Regions from separate parts of the Micromonospora sp. WMMD558 genome, predicted to be linked through region 2. Evidence: riboswitches for the same ligand, from Rfam matches in the RefSeq annotation. Region 2 holds a riboswitch; the other holds the start of a gene.
What was found. A riboswitch is a leader RNA that binds a small molecule or an ion and turns the genes downstream of it on or off. The one in region 2 is predicted to bind S-adenosylmethionine.
Positions count from the first base shown of each region.

Region 1: another riboswitch for S-adenosylmethionine. It lies ahead of ACN26Y_RS22005 (ABC transporter substrate-binding protein); the one in region 2 lies ahead of ACN26Y_RS10055 (aminotransferase class V-fold PLP-dependent enzyme).

Region 1 covers NZ_CP186061.1:4,646,659-4,653,925, forward strand. The annotation lists gene ACN26Y_RS21995 (amino acid ABC transporter ATP-binding protein) at 1-642, opposite strand, end outside; gene ACN26Y_RS22000 (amino acid ABC transporter permease) at 639-1,412, opposite strand; gene ACN26Y_RS22005 (ABC transporter substrate-binding protein) at 1,502-2,341, opposite strand; SAM riboswitch class IV at 2,567-2,679, opposite strand; gene ACN26Y_RS22010 (RraA family protein) at 2,761-3,453, opposite strand; gene ACN26Y_RS22015 (glycoside hydrolase family 15 protein) at 3,647-5,479, shown strand; gene ACN26Y_RS22020 (slipin family protein) at 5,557-6,408, shown strand; gene ACN26Y_RS22025 (protein kinase domain-containing protein) at 6,695-7,267, shown strand, end outside.
Region 2 covers NZ_CP186061.1:2,056,667-2,063,933, forward strand. The annotation lists gene ACN26Y_RS10045 (FAD-binding oxidoreductase) at 48-1,442, opposite strand; gene ACN26Y_RS10050 (FUSC family protein) at 1,704-2,909, shown strand; gene ACN26Y_RS10055 (aminotransferase class V-fold PLP-dependent enzyme) at 2,919-4,181, opposite strand; SAM riboswitch class IV at 4,226-4,347, opposite strand; gene ACN26Y_RS10060 (PrsW family intramembrane metalloprotease) at 4,512-5,960, shown strand; gene ACN26Y_RS10065 (hypothetical protein) at 5,986-6,153, opposite strand; gene ACN26Y_RS10070 (GroES family chaperonin) at 6,280-6,618, opposite strand; gene ACN26Y_RS10075 (AI-2E family transporter) at 6,797-7,267, shown strand, end outside.

The DNA of each region.
Region 1 (7,267 bases), 2.6 Mb from region 2:
CCGGTCCATGAAGGCCACCGTGTCGGCCACCTCGCGGGCGAAGCCCATCTCGTGGGTGACCACCACCATCGTCATGCCCCCCGCGGACAGCTCCGCCATCAGCGACAGCACGCCCTTGACCAGCTCGGGGTCCAACGCCGACGTCGCCTCGTCGAAGAGCATCACCTGCGGCTGCAGCGCCAGCGCGCGGGCGATGGCGACCCGCTGCTGCTGCCCGCCGGAGAGCTGCGCCGGCCGCGCGTCCGCCTTGGCGGCGAGGCCGACCCGGTCCAACTCGTGCCGGGCCACCGCGACGGCCTCGTCCTCGGACAGCTTCCGGATCCGCCGGAGCGCGAGGGTGACGTTGCGCAGCACGCTCATGTGCGGGAACAGGTTGAACTGCTGGAACACCATGCCGACCCGCTGCCGCAACCGGTCCGGGTCGTCGCCCAGCACGCTGCGGCCGTCGAGGAGCACGTCACCGCGGTCCGGCTCGATCAGCCGGTTGACCGTCCGCAGCAACGTGGACTTGCCGGAGCCCGACGGGCCGATCACGCAGGCGGTCGCCCCGCGCGGCACATCCAGGTCGACGCCGCGCAGCACGCGGTTCGCGCCGAACGCGAGGTGCACGTCGCGGAGGCTCACACTGACCGACGTACTCATCGGGGGCTCCCCTCCACCGCGCCGGCGGGCGCCAGGTCGCCGTCCTCGTCACCGGGTGGGCCGGCCGGACGCCCGTGCCGCAGCCGCCGGTCGATCCAGTTGACCGCATGGGTCAACGGCACGGTCAGCGCCAGGTAGAACAGGCCGGCCAGCAGCAGCGCCGACTGGTTGCCGGTGTTCGCCGCGTAGTCCTGCCCGATCCGGAACAGCTCCCGCTGGCTGGCCAGCAGGCCGAGGAAGTACACCAGGCTGGAGTCCTTGATCAGCGCGATGAGCTGGTTGACCCACGCGGGCAGCACGCGGCGGACGCCCTGCGGGATGATCACCACCCGCATCGCCTCGGCCCACGAGAAGCCGAGGGCCCGGGCGGCGTCCAGTTGGGCGGCCTCCACCGACTGGATGCCGGACCGGAAGATCTCCCCGATGTACGCCGCCGCGATCAGCGACAGCGCCAGGATGCCGAGCGGGTACGGGTTCGGGCCCCACACCTCCATCCCCAGTGGCGCCAGCCCGACGCCGATCAGGAGGATCGTCGCCGCCGCCGGCAGGCCGCGGAAGACGTCGGTGTAGACGCGGGCCGGCCAGCGCAACCATCGCGTACGCGAGATGCCCGCGACCGCCAGCAGCATGCCCAGCACCGAGCCGAGCAGGGCGGCGGAGACCGCCAGGATCAGCGTGTTGGGCAGCCCGACGGTCAGCATCTCGGGCAGCGCCTCGCGCATGGAGTCCCAGTCGAAGAAGGTCTCCCACAGGGTGCTCAACGGATCCATCAGTCGCCTCTCCTACCGCCCCGCTCGCTCTCTCCTGTTAAGAAGGGGCCCCTTCACCTCGCCAGGCGTTAACAAGGGGCCCTTCCTTGTCAGCCGACCGGTACCGTGCCGCTGCCGGGCTTGAAGTCCGGCGGGATCGGTCGGCCGGGGTAGTACTGCTGCTGCAGCCGGCTCCAGGTGCCGTCGGCGATGACCTCGTCGAGCGCCTTGTCGAGGGCCGCGCGCAGCTTGTCGTTGTCCTTGGCGAACGCGTACGCGGTCGGGGCCGGGCTGAGCTCCTTGGCCGCCACCCTGATCTTGCCGTTGCTCTCCACGGCGGACGCGTCGCCGATCTCCGCCGGGGCGATCCACGCGTCGGCGGTGCCCGCCTTGAGCTGGTTGATCGCGCCGTTGTAGTCCGGCACCCGCACCGGGTCGAGGCCCTTACGGGTGGCGTAGTCGTCCTGCACGGTGCCCTGGACGACCACCACCCGCCTGCCCTCGAGCTGGTCGAAGCCGGTGATGGTGGAGCCGGCCGGTACGTCGAGTCCGAAGTAGCCGAAGTCGTAGCCGTTGCCGAAGTCGACGGTCCTCTTCCGCGCCTCGGTGATGGTGATCGACGAGCTTCCGACATCGAACTTGCGGTTCGCCACCTGGGCGAGCAGCGCCGAGAAGTCGGTGCCGACGAACTCCACCTTCAGGCCGATCCGGTCGGCCGCCGCGACCAGCAGGTCGTTGTCGAAACCGGTGAACGTCCCGTCCTTCAGGTAGACGTTCGGCGGTGCGTCGGTGAGCGTGCCGGCCCGCAGCACGCCGGGCTGGAGCAGGCCGTACGGGTTGTTCGCCGAGCCGGTGGCGTCGTCACCGCCGCAGGCGGTGAGGGTGGCGGCGCCGAGGACGGCGGCGACGGCGAGGGCGGCGGCCCGGGTCAGGGCAGGAAGGAATCGCACAGGTGTCTCCGAGAGGGTTGTCCGGGCGGGCACGGGCGTGCGCCGCCGGCGGTGCGCCGGTGGGCGGACCGCTGGGATGGTTCGGTGCGAGGGAGTGGGGCGCTCAGCTACACGCGGCGCTGCAGACCCGCATCATGTCGACGTGACGACGCCGGGTCAGGGCTGGCGGGGCGACGGTGCGGACGGACACGGCTCTCCTCCAGGTCGGTGCTGACCTGGGGTGCCAGGCCACGCTTGCACCGGAGCCCGCTCCGGTGCCCGGTCCTCACCCGGGGCACCCCTACGTGGACGAGGGTTGCCGGCCAGCAAGCCGGGGCTTCACGCTGGCGCTCATGACCTGGACCGACACTAGCAGCGCGTGACGATCCGCCGTCCAGCCGTTATGACCACCCTCACGTGCCGCCGGGCCTGCGGATTCGTCACTCCTCGATGGCCCCGCCGACCCGGCGCAGGTGCGCCCGGAACGTGTACCCCGGGTCGGCGTCGCGGCGGGCCAGGTACTCCGCGAAGGCGGTCTGCTCCCGCAGCGTCTCGCCGGCCCGGATGCGTTGGGCCTGGACGCGCTCGGTGCGGCGGATCCGCTCGGCGGTCGCGGACACCTCCTCGGCCCGGGCGGCCGGGACGAACAGCACCCCGTCGTCGTCCGCCAGCACCAGGTCCGCGCCGTCGACCACGTGCGGGCCGACCCGGGCGCTGGTCAGCGTCTCGGGATCCCGGTCGTCGAGTCGCATCGGGCCCAGCGGCAGGGCGCCGTAGCTGAAGACCGGCACGCCGATCTCCACCAGCTCGGGGGTGTCGCGGTGCAGGCCCCACACCACCAGCCCGGCGACCCCGGCCGCCGCGGCCTCCAGCACCGCCAGGTCACCCACGCACGCCTCGTCCGTCCGCCCGGCGTTGTCGATCACCAGCACCTCACCGGGCGCCGCCCGGGTGTACGCCTCCAGGAACACGTCCACGCTTCCGTGGTGGCGGACCGGCAGCACCCGCCCCGCGAGGCGCTGGCCGGCGACGACCGGCCGGATCCCGGCGGGCGCGGCCCGCAGCGGCACCCCCAGCCGTACGCACGCGTCGGCCACCAGCGGCGTGGACAGGTCGGTGAACGGCTCCGGCATCCGACGTCCTCCCTCGGGGCGGTCGAGCACCCATCGTAGGGACGGACAGCGGTGGCGGAGCGAGATCCAATCTCCGGCCGCTGGCCCGAGCCCGGACCGGCTCGCGCCGGCTTCCGTGCCCGGACCCGATGCGAGGTGTGCCGGGCGAGGTCGGGGGTAGTCGCGCGGTCGGAAAGGGACCTGGGGAGGTCGGGTGGACTCGTACCCTGCCGTGGAGGCGCACGGGCTGATCGGCGACCTGCAGACCGCGGCGCTGGTGAGCATGGACGGCACGATCGACTGGTTCTGCGCCCCGCGGTTCGACTCGCCGAGCATCTTCGGCGGACTGCTGGACCGGCACCGGGGTGGCTACTTCCAGATCGTGCCGGACGGCGTCGACTACGTGAGCAAGCAGCTCTACCTGCCCGGCACGGCGATCCTGATCACCCGGTTCATGAGCGCGGACGGCGTGGGTGAGCTGGTGGACTTCATGCCGGTGGCGGGAGACCGACCGACCGACCGGCACCGCCTGGTGCGGCTGCTCCGCATGGTTCGGGGCAGCATGCGGTTCCGGCTCGACTGCCGGCCCCGGTTCAACTACGGCCGTGATGCCTACCAGCTCGAGGTGCACCCCAACGGCAGCATCCTGCGCAGTTCCACGCTCTCCCTCGCCCTGAGTCCCATCCGCTACGCGGAACGGCTGTCCGAGGAGCACGAACGCCGGCGCAGCGAGGACGGCCTGTGTCTCATCGCCACCCTGCACGAGGGCGAGGCCGGGGGCATCCACCTGGAGACCGGCGAATCGCCGGATCCGCCCGGCGCCTACAGCCCCGGCGAGGCGCGGGAGCTGCTCGAGGAGACCCGCGACTTCTGGCGGCGCTGGCTGGGCCGCTCCCGGTACACCGGCCGCTGGCGGGAGATGGTGGAGCGGTCCGCGATGACCCTCAAGCTCATGACGTACGCGCCCACCGGGGCGCTGATCGCCGCCCCCACCGCGGGGCTGCCCGAGCACATCGGCGGCGTCCGCAACTGGGACTACCGCTACACCTGGATCCGCGACGCGTCCTTCTCGGTGCACTCGCTCCTGTGCCTGGGCTTCAAGGACGAGGCGATGCAGTACATGCGCTGGGTCAACGACCGAGTCCGGGACGCCGGGGAGAGCGATCGACCACTGCAGATCATGTACCGCGTCGACGGCTCACCGGACCTCGCCGAGGAAATGCTCGACCACTTCGAGGGCTACCGCGGCTCGGCGCCGGTGCGGGTGGGCAACGGTGCCGCCAACCAGCTGCAACTCGACATCTACGGGGAGGCGCTCAACGCTCTCCACGTCGCCGACGGCCAGGGACTGCAGCCGGGCCACGAGGGCTGGCGGAACACCGCGCGCCTGGTGGACTGGCTCTGCGACAACTGGGACCAGCCCGAGGACGGGATCTGGGAGACCCGCGGTGGCCGGCACGACTTCACGTACGGGCGGCTGATGTCCTGGGTCGCCCTCGACCGGGCCGTCCGGCTCGCGCACCGGCACGGACGCCCCGGCGACACGAACCGCTGGACGGCCGTCCGCGACGACATCTACCACCAGATCATGGCGAGGGGGTTCCGCCCCGGCCGCCAGGCGTTCGTCCAGCACTACGGCACCGAGGTGCTGGACGCGGCGCTGCTCGCCATGCCCGCCGTCGGCTTCGTGTCGCCGACCGACCCGATGTGGCAGTCGACCCTGCGCGCCATGGACGCCGAGCTCGTCTCCGACAGCCTCGTCTACCGCTACAACCCGGAGGCGGCACTGGACGGCCTGGCCGGCAGCGAGAGCACCTTCACCATGTGCACGTTCTGGTACGTCCAGGCCCTCGCCGAGTCCGGCCGGCTCGACGACGCCCGGCTGACCCTCGAGAAGATGTTCACCTACGCCAGCCCGCTCGGCCTCTACTCCGAGGAGATCGCGGCCAGCGGCGAGCAGACCGGCAACTTCCCGCAGGCCTTCAGCCACCTGTCGCTGATCAGCACCGCCGTGAACCTCGACCGGCTGCTCGACTCCCACGCGTGACCCGGCCGGTTTCCCGAGGACTATTCCGCCCCGCAGCGGGAAAGGGCCGCCGCGGAGGCGTACCGATCGGGGGTTTCATGGTAGGCGGTGTCATCGGCGTGGTGATCGCGCTTGCGGTCCTGGTGCTGCTCGGCGTGCTGAGCATCCGGATCGTGCAGCAGTACCAGCGCGGTGTCGTGTTCCGGTTCGGCCGCGTGGTGCAGCCCGTCCGGCAGCCCGGCCTACGGCTGATCATCCCCGTCGCGGACCGGATGGTCCGGGTCAGCATGCAGACCACGGTGATCGACGTGCCGTCGCAGGGCGTCATCACCCGCGACAACGTGACCGTCACCGTGGACGCGGTGGTCTACTACCGCGTCGTGGACCCGGTGAAGGCCCTGGTGAACGTGCGCCAGTACCCGGCGGCGGTGCTGCAGATCTCGCAGACCGCGCTGCGGTCGGTCATCGGCAAGGTGGACCTGGACATCCTCCTCTCCGACCGGGACAGGGTCAACGCCGACCTCAAGTCGGTGATCGACGCCCCGACCGAGGAGCCGTGGGGGCTGAACATCGAGCGGGTCGAGGTCAAGGACGTCGCGTTGCCGGAGGGGATGAAGCGCTCGATGTCCCGCCAGGCCGAGGCCGAGCGGGACCGGCGGGCGCGGGTCATCGCCGCCGACGGTGAGTACCAGGCGTCCCGGCGACTGGCCGACGCGTCCCGGATGATGGCCGGCACCCCGGGGGCGTACCAGTTGCGGCTGCTGCAGACCGTGTCGGACGTGGCCGCGGAGAAGAACAGCACGCTGGTGATGCCGTTCCCGGTGGAGTTGCTGCGCTTCTTCGACAAGTACGCGCGTACCACGTCCGCCGACCAGGGCGAGGTCGTGGCGGAGCCGGTGGGCCCGCTGCCCGGCGACGGTCACCGCGGCGACGGCGGCCCGCGCCGGTAGACCGGGCGGGCGGGGTCCGACGGGTCACTCCCGGCCCCCGCCGTGGAGGTACGACGCGCGCCGTCCCACCCCGGTCACCGGCCGGTGAGCTTGCGGGTACCTGCTACCACTGGGCCGTGTCCGTAACCGACCATGATCCCGGGAGCCCGGTCCCCGGGGCGGCCCCGGCCCGACGTCCGGGCCGGGGAAGCAACCGATGCGCCGATGGCCCGGCCCGCCGGCCCGACCACAATGAGCAGCGGGGCGGGCGGGTGACCCGTCCTGCCGGGTCGGAGGAGGGGTTGGCGTGACCGGCTGGCAGGTCTCCGGCTACACGCCCGTGCGGCAGCTCGGCGTGGGCGCGTCCGGGCGGGTCGACCTCGCCGTCCACGACGCGACGGGCACGCCGGTGGCGATCAAGTACCTGACCGGCGCGGTCGGCGACGCCCCGTCGTTCCGGGACGCGTTCCGCACCGAGGCCCGCGTGCTGGCCGAGATCGACAACCCGCACGTGTCGCGCCTCTACGAGTACGTCGAGTCGCCCGGCGGCGCGGCCATCGTCATGGAACTGGTCAACGGTGTCTCCCTGCGCCAGATGCTGCGCGCCAACGGCGCCACCACGCCCGAGGCGGCGCTGGTCGTCCTCAAGGGATCCCTGGCGGGGCTCGGCGCGGCGCACGCCCGTGGCGTGGTGCACCGGGACTACAAACCGGAGAACGTGCTGGTCACCGCCGAGGGCGCCAGCAAGCTCGCCGACTTCGGGATCGCCCTGCCGGCCGGCACCGGCTCCGGCGCCGCCGTCTCCGGGACACCCCGCTACATGGCGCCTGAGCAGTGGACCGGCGCGCCGGCCAGCCCGGCCTGCGACATCTACGCCGCG
Region 2 (7,267 bases):
GCGCTGGGCGGTACCCGGGTGGCGCGTCCGACGCGCGGGCCGGCGGGTCAGAGGACCTTGCCGGGGTTGAGCAGGCCGGTCGGGTCGAGCGCGGCCTTGATCGCCTGGTGCACCCGTACGCCCACCGGGCCGATCTCGCGGGCCAGCCAGTCCCGCTTGAGCAGGCCGACCCCGTGCTCGCCGGTGCAGGTGCCGCCCAGGTCGAGCCCCAGCCGCATGATCTCGTCGAAGGCCCGGCGGCCGCGTTCCAGGCTGGCCGGATCCGCCCGGTCCACCACGATGTTGGGGTGCAGGTTGCCGTCGCCGGCGTGACCCACGACGCCGATCGGCACGTCGCACTCGGCGGCGATCCGCGCCACCCCGTCGAGCATGGCGGCCAGCGCCCCGCGGGGCACCGCCACGTCGTCGATGACCAGCCCGCCGTTGCCGGCCGGGTACGTGTCGGCGGCGAACTTCTCCATCGCCGGGTGCGCCAGCCGCCGCGCCTGGAGCAGCGCCGCCGCCTCCACCGCGTCGGTGGCCGCGTACACCTCGTCGGCGCCGGCCGCCTCGCAGACCGCCGCGAGGCCGGCCAGGTCCTCGGTGGCCCGCGAGCCGGTGTCCACGGCGGCCAGCAGGAGCGCCTGCGCGTCCGTCCGCAGCCCCATCGGGCGGTACGCCTCGATCGCCCGCAGGTGCGTCTGGTCGAGCAGCTCCAGCAGGCTGGGGGAGAGCCCCTGGGCGGCGATCTCCGCCACGGCGGCGCCGGCGGCGGTGGTGGAGGGGAAGACCGCGACCATGGTCAGCGACTCCGCCGGGGCGGGACGCAGCGCGACGGTCACCTCGGTGATCACGCCGAGGGTGCCCTCGGAGCCGACGAAGAGCCGGGTCAGGTCGTACCCGGCCACGCCCTTGGCGGTCCGCCGGCCGGTGCGCAGCACCTCGCCGGAGGCGAGCACCACCTCCAGGCCGAGCACGTACTCGGTGGTCACGCCGTACTTGACGCAGCACATGCCGCCGGCGTTGGTGGCGACGTTCCCGCCGATGGTCGATGACTCCCAGGAGCCGGGGTCGGGCGGGTACCACAGGCCGTGCTTGGCGACGGCGGCGGCGAGCGTCGCGTTGACCACCCCGGGCTGCACCACGGCGATCCGGCTGACCGGGTCGATCTCCAGGATCGCGTCCAGCGCCGCCGTGCTGATCACCACGGCGCCGTCGACCGCGTTCGCCGCGCCGGCCAGCCCGGTGCGAGCTCCCTGCGGCACCACGGGTACGCCGTGCCGGGCCGCCGTCCGGACGACAGCCGCCACCTGGGCGGTGTCACGCGGACGGGTGACCACGAGGGGCGTGCCGGAGGCGCAGAGGTCCGCCTCGTCCCGTTCGTGCATCCGGAGCAGGTCCGGATCGGTCAGCACCGCGTCGGCGCCGAGCGCGGCACGCAGTTCGTCGAGGAGGGGACCCATGCGCCGAGGCTACGACCCGGGCCAACTGATCATCAACCCGCTCCCCGCCCTCACGATCTTGTACTTCCGGCCCCCGGATCCCCTCTGACGACCTCGCCAGCGGTCGAGGAGACCGGTCCCGCCGGCGAGTCCGCCGCGTACCCTGAGCGGGGACGCTTCGGATACCGCAGGGATTGGGACGGCTCGGCACGGGTAGTACCCGCCGTGGCCCGGAACGACCGACCCTCGATGGCGCAACGGTTCGGGTTGCGCGGCGGCGGCGTGGACGTCGACGGCGCGCGGATCGCCGAGGCGGTGAACCAGCTGCACCACCGTGGGAAGGCGACCCTGCACGACCGCCTGCACCGCGTCCGCATGGCGATGGGCCTCGCCGTCCAGGCCGGACTCGCCGCCGGGCTGTCCTGGCTCGCGGCGCACGAGCTGCTCGGCAACCCGCAGCCCGTCTTCGCGCCGATCTCGGCGGTCGGCACCCTGGCCGTCTCGGTGGGCCAGCGGTTCCGGCGGACGGTCGAGCTGATCGTCGGGGTGGCGGTCGGGGTGGCCCTCGGCGACCTCCTCATCTACCTGCTGGGCACCGGCGCCTGGCAGCTCGGCCTCGTCGTGACCTCGGCGATCATCCTGACCGTCTTCGCCGGGGCCAGCGTGGCCATCGTCATCCAGGCGGCGGCCACCGCCGTGCTGATCGTGACGCTCAGCCCGCAGACGGAGAACCTGGAGATACCCCGGTTCGTCGACGCGTTCGTCGGCGGTGGCATCGCCCTGCTGGTCACCGCGTTGCTGCTGCCGCTCAACCCGCTGCGGGTGCTCAACCGGGCCGCCCGCCCCGCGCTGGACCTGCTCGCCGCGCAGCTCGACGGCGCCGCCGACGGGCTGCGCGAACGGGACCGGGACAAGGTCCAGCGGGCGTTGGAACGGCTGCGCGACAACAAGGAGGAGCTGGCCGCGTTCGGCGAGGCGATCGAGGGCGCCAAGGAGACCGCGATGCTGTCGCCGGCGCGCTGGCACCGGCGCAACGAACTCGCGCACTACTCGGAGGCGGCCGACCCGATCGACCGCGCGATGCGCAACAGCGGCACCCTGATCCGGCGCGCCGTCACGCTCATCGAGGACGAGGAGCCGATCCCCGACCCGATGCCGGACGCGGTTGCCCACCTCGCCGAGTCGGTGCGGCTGCTCAAGCACGAGTTCGCCGTCGGGGAGGAGGCCGAGAAGGCCCGCGAGCGGTCACTGCGCGCGGTCAGCGAGGCCGGCCGCGCGTACGCGGAGGGCGTGGGCTTCTCCGGCAGCGTGGTGGTCGCGCAGGTGCGTACCACCGCGAGCGACCTGCTGGTCGCCTCCGGCATCAGCCAGGAGGAGGCGAACCGCTGGATCCGTCGGTCCTTCGGCGAGCTGGAGCAGTCGCCGGGGCGGCCGGCCGAACCGGCGGAGGGCGGCCCGAAGCCGCCCACCGCCCCGCCGATCGGCTGACCGGAGGGTTCAGCCCAGCGTGGCGAGCGCGGCGAGCAGCGCGTCCACGTGCTCCTCGGTGCTGCCCAGGCCGATGCTGGCCCGGAGCGCCGTCGGCGGCAGGTCACGCCGGCCGCTGCGCCCGGCCGCCTCGGTGAGCAGGCGGCGGGCGAGCGGGTGGGCGCAGAACAGGCCGTCGCGTACCCCGATGTCGTGATGCGCGGCGAGGTGGGCCGCGACCTCGGCCGAGTCCCGGCCGGCCACCACGAACGAGGCGATCCCCACCCGCGGCGCGTCCGGGCCGAAGGTGCGCAGCTCCACCACGTGCGGCAGCGCCGCGATGCCGTCGCGCAGCCGGGCCAGCAGCGCCTGCTCGGCGTCGTGGAGCGCGGCGCGGTCGGCTCCGCTGAGCGCGCCGCACACCGCGGCGAGGGCCACCGCGCCGAGGAGGTTCGGGGTGCCGGCCTCGTGCCGGGCCGGCCCGGTCGCCCACCGGACGTCGTGGGTGGCCGCCCCGACGTGGCTGGTCGCCCCGCCACCCGCCAGGTACGGCGGTGCCGCGTCCAGCCAGTCGGCCCGCCCGACGAGGACGCCCGCGCCGAACGGCGCGTACAGCTTGTGGCCGGAGACGGCCAGGTAGTCGACGTCGAGAACGTGGAGGTCGACGGGGGCGTGCGGGGCGAGCTGGGCGGCGTCCACCGCGATCCGGGCCCAATGCCGGCGGGCCACCCGGGCCAGCTCGGCGACCGGCCACCGCTCGCCGGTCACGTTGCTCGCCCCGGTCACCGCGACCAGCACCGGCAGGTCCCGGTCGGGGGTGGTGCCCCGGCGCAGCTCGCCGAGGGCGGCGTCGAGCGCGCGGACCGCCCCGGCCGGGTCCTCCGGCACCGGCAGCCGTACCGAGCCGCGCGGCCAGGGCAGCAGGTTGGCGTGGTGTTCCCCGCCGAACGTCACCACCGTGGCCCCGGGCGGCAGCGCCCGGGCCAGCAGGTTGAGCGCGTCCGTGGTGTTCCGGGTGAAGACCACGTGGTCGTCCGCCCGGGCGCCGACGAAGTCGCCGACCGTCTGCCGGGCCCGCTCGTAGGCCAGCGTGCAGCGCCGCGACAGCGCCCCGGCGCCCCGGTGCACGCTCGCGTACCAGGGCAGCAGCTCCGCCACCGCGTCGGCCGCGGCCCGCGCGCAGGGCGCGGTGGCCGCGTAGTCGAGGTTGATCTGACCGGGTACGCCGAGCACGTCGAGCGGCCCGGCCGCCGCCCGCGACGGCACCGGCGGGGGTACGAGAGTGAGGGTCATGCGGCACCTCCGGGTCCAGGGACCCCGGGTGGGCACACGGGCGGGGTCCGCGCTTGCCCAGCACACGGATCGGGCCGGGCCCGGTCATCACCCGGGGCACCCCACCGCGAACCTCGACGAGGGTTGCCGGCCAGCAAGCCGGGGCTTGACGCTGGCGCTCGTGACCTGCCGGCAGCATAGCGGTCCCCGGTGCGGCCGGTCCGGCCGGCCGGCGGTCCGGCCGGCCGGCGGTGCGGCCGGTCCGGCGGGCCGGCGGTGCGGCCGGTCCGGCGGGCCGGCGGTGCGGCCGGTCCGGCGGGCCGGCGGGCCGGCGGTGACTACGCTGACGGCATGGCCGACACCCCGCCCGGCGCGGCCCCGCCGCCGCCGACCGCCGCCCCTGTCCCCCCGCCGGCCGAGGGCCTGACGAAGGCCCCCCGGCGTCGGGTCAGCTGGGTACGCGCCCTGGTGCTGGCCGTGGTGATCCTCTTCATCGCCGGCTGTGCGGTCTTCATGGTCTGGACCCTCGGCGAGAGCCTCGGCGGCGAGGCGCTGCTGATCGGGGTCATCGCGGCGGTCCTGCCGGTTCCGGTGCTGGTGTCCTGCTTCCTCTGGCTCGACCGGTACGAGCCGGAGCCACTGAAGTACCTGATCTTCTGCTTCGCCTGGGGGGCGTTCGTCTCCACCGCCGCCTCCCTGACGGTGAACAACTTCGCCGCCGACTCGTTCGAGCGGCTGAACCTCCCGACCACGCTCACCGCGGTGCTGGTCGCGCCGTTCATCGAGGAGTTGACCAAGGCGCTCGGGCCGATCCTCCTGCTGATCTTCCGGCGCCGGGAGTTCTCCGGCATCACCGACGCCCTGGTCTACTGCGGGCTCTCCGCGATCGGCTTCGCCATGGTGGAGAACATCCTGTACCTCGGCGGCTACGGGTACGCGACCGGTGTGGAACGGTACGGCCCGGCGACCGGGACGCAGCAGGTCATCGCGATCTTCATCGTGCGGATCCTGCTCTTCGGGTTCGCCCACCCGCTCTTCACGTCGATGACCGGCGTGGGCCTCGGCATCGCCGCCCGTGCGGCCGACCGGCGGGTACGGGTGCTCGCACCGGTCGCCGGCCTGCTGCTGGCGATGATGCTGCACGGCGCCTGGAACCTGCTGCCCACCCTCACCCAGGCCACCGGCCAGCCGCTGATCCTGCTGTACGGCTTCATCGGCGTGATGGTGCCGATCTTCTTCGGCATGGTGGGGCTCGCCGTCTGGCTACGGTCCTGGGAGGGGCGGCTCACCGAGCGCACCCTGCCGGACTACGTCCGGGCCGGCTGGCTCACCCCGCCGGAGGTGGCGGCGCTCAGCAGCCTCGGGCGCCGGCACGCGGCCCGGGTGTGGGCCAAGCGGGTAAGCGGCGACGCGGGCCTGAAGGCGATGCGCGGGTACCAGTTCGCGGCGACCCGGCTCGCGCTGCTCCGCGACGAGATGCGGCGCGGTCTGGACCGCCGGCCCGTCGACCGGGAGCGGGCGGCCGCGGAGGAACGGCACCTGCTCCAGACGATCGCCGGCTACCGGGCGTACTTCGTGGGCCGGGATCCGCAGGCGCCGGTCGGCGTCTGGGACGGGCACCGGTACCACCTGCGCTTCCCGGACGGCTCCCAGCGACCCGTGGACGCCCCGGACGAGCCGGTCGTCCCGATTCCCGTCGTACTGGCCCCGCCACCCCCCGCTTTCCCGCCCGGCTACGGCCCGCCGCCCGGCTGGTACGGCGTCCGCCCGCCGGCTCCGTGGCCGCACGCCGGTCACTGAGCCGCCCGGGGCGGAGCGCCGGCGCTCAGGTCATCAGGCTGGTGAGGAAGTCCCCGAAACCCTGGAAGATCGCTACCAGGCCGGCGCCGATCGCCTTGAACATCTCCGCCGCGCCCTCGGGCCGGAACGCCATGAAATAGATCAAGAACGCGATGAAGCCCCAGAACAGCAATTTCTTGATCAACTCCGGCATCGTCCCTCCCCAGGGCCGCTGGTGCGGCTGGCTTCCCGGGAAGGAGCAGCGCAAACGGCCCCGGGGCCGGGTCGGCGTCCCGGCCGGCCCGCGGGACCGGCTCGACCGGGGACCTCGACGCAGGCTTCAGAGGTAGAGGCCGGTCGAGTCCGGTTCGACGCGTTCGGCGGCGACGGCGTGCACGTCCCGCTCGCGGAGCAGCACGTAACCGCGGCCGTGCAGCTCGACCTCCGAGCGGTCGTCCGGGTCGAAGAGCACCCGGTCACCGGAGACGATCGAACGGACGTTCGGCCCCACGCCGACGGCGGTGGCCCAGGCCAGGCGCTTGCCGACCGCGGCGGTCGCCGGGATCACGATGCCGGCGGTCGAGCGGCGCTCGCCCTCGCCGCCCTCCATGCGCACCAGCACGCGATCGTGCAGCAGCCGGATCGGCAGGCCGGAGTCGAGATCCTTGTCGGCGGTCACGTCGCAGACGCTACCGTGTGCCGCCCGGCCGGCTCCGGCGTGGTTACGCGGCGGTGGGTGGGGGCAATGTGTGGCGGATCTGCCCTACGGTGGCAGGGTCGGACGTATCCTGTCCGACCTGACGCCCCGGCCGGTGACGGCTTCTCCCCAGGAGGTGCGCTTGAGCCGCTTCGAGCGGATGCGCGGACAGCTCCGCCGCGCGTACCAGTCGGGCCGGGAGTCGGTGCGCACCCGGCGCGCGGCAGCCGAGGCCCGCCGTACGCAGGACGTGCCCGAGCCGGCCGGCACCGCCTCGCCGGCCTCGCCGGGCCCGGTGGCGCCTCCGGCGGCGACCGTCGTCGGTGCCGAACAGCCGGCCGCGCTGCACAACTCGACGACCAGCCGCGACGACGCGGACGTACCGCACGGGCTGCGCATCGCCGCCGCCTGGTCGTGGCGGCTGATCGTGATCGGCATCGTCGCGTGGGCACTGCTGAGGATCGTCGGCCAGATCCGGATCGTCATCATTCCGCTGGCCATCGCCCTGCTCCTGTCGGCGCTGCTCGCGCCGGCGGTGGGCTGGCTGCTGCGGGCGCGACTGCCGAGGTCCCTGGCGACCGCCGTGGTGCTGGTGGGCGGGCTCGCCGGGGTGATCGGCACGCTGACCCTG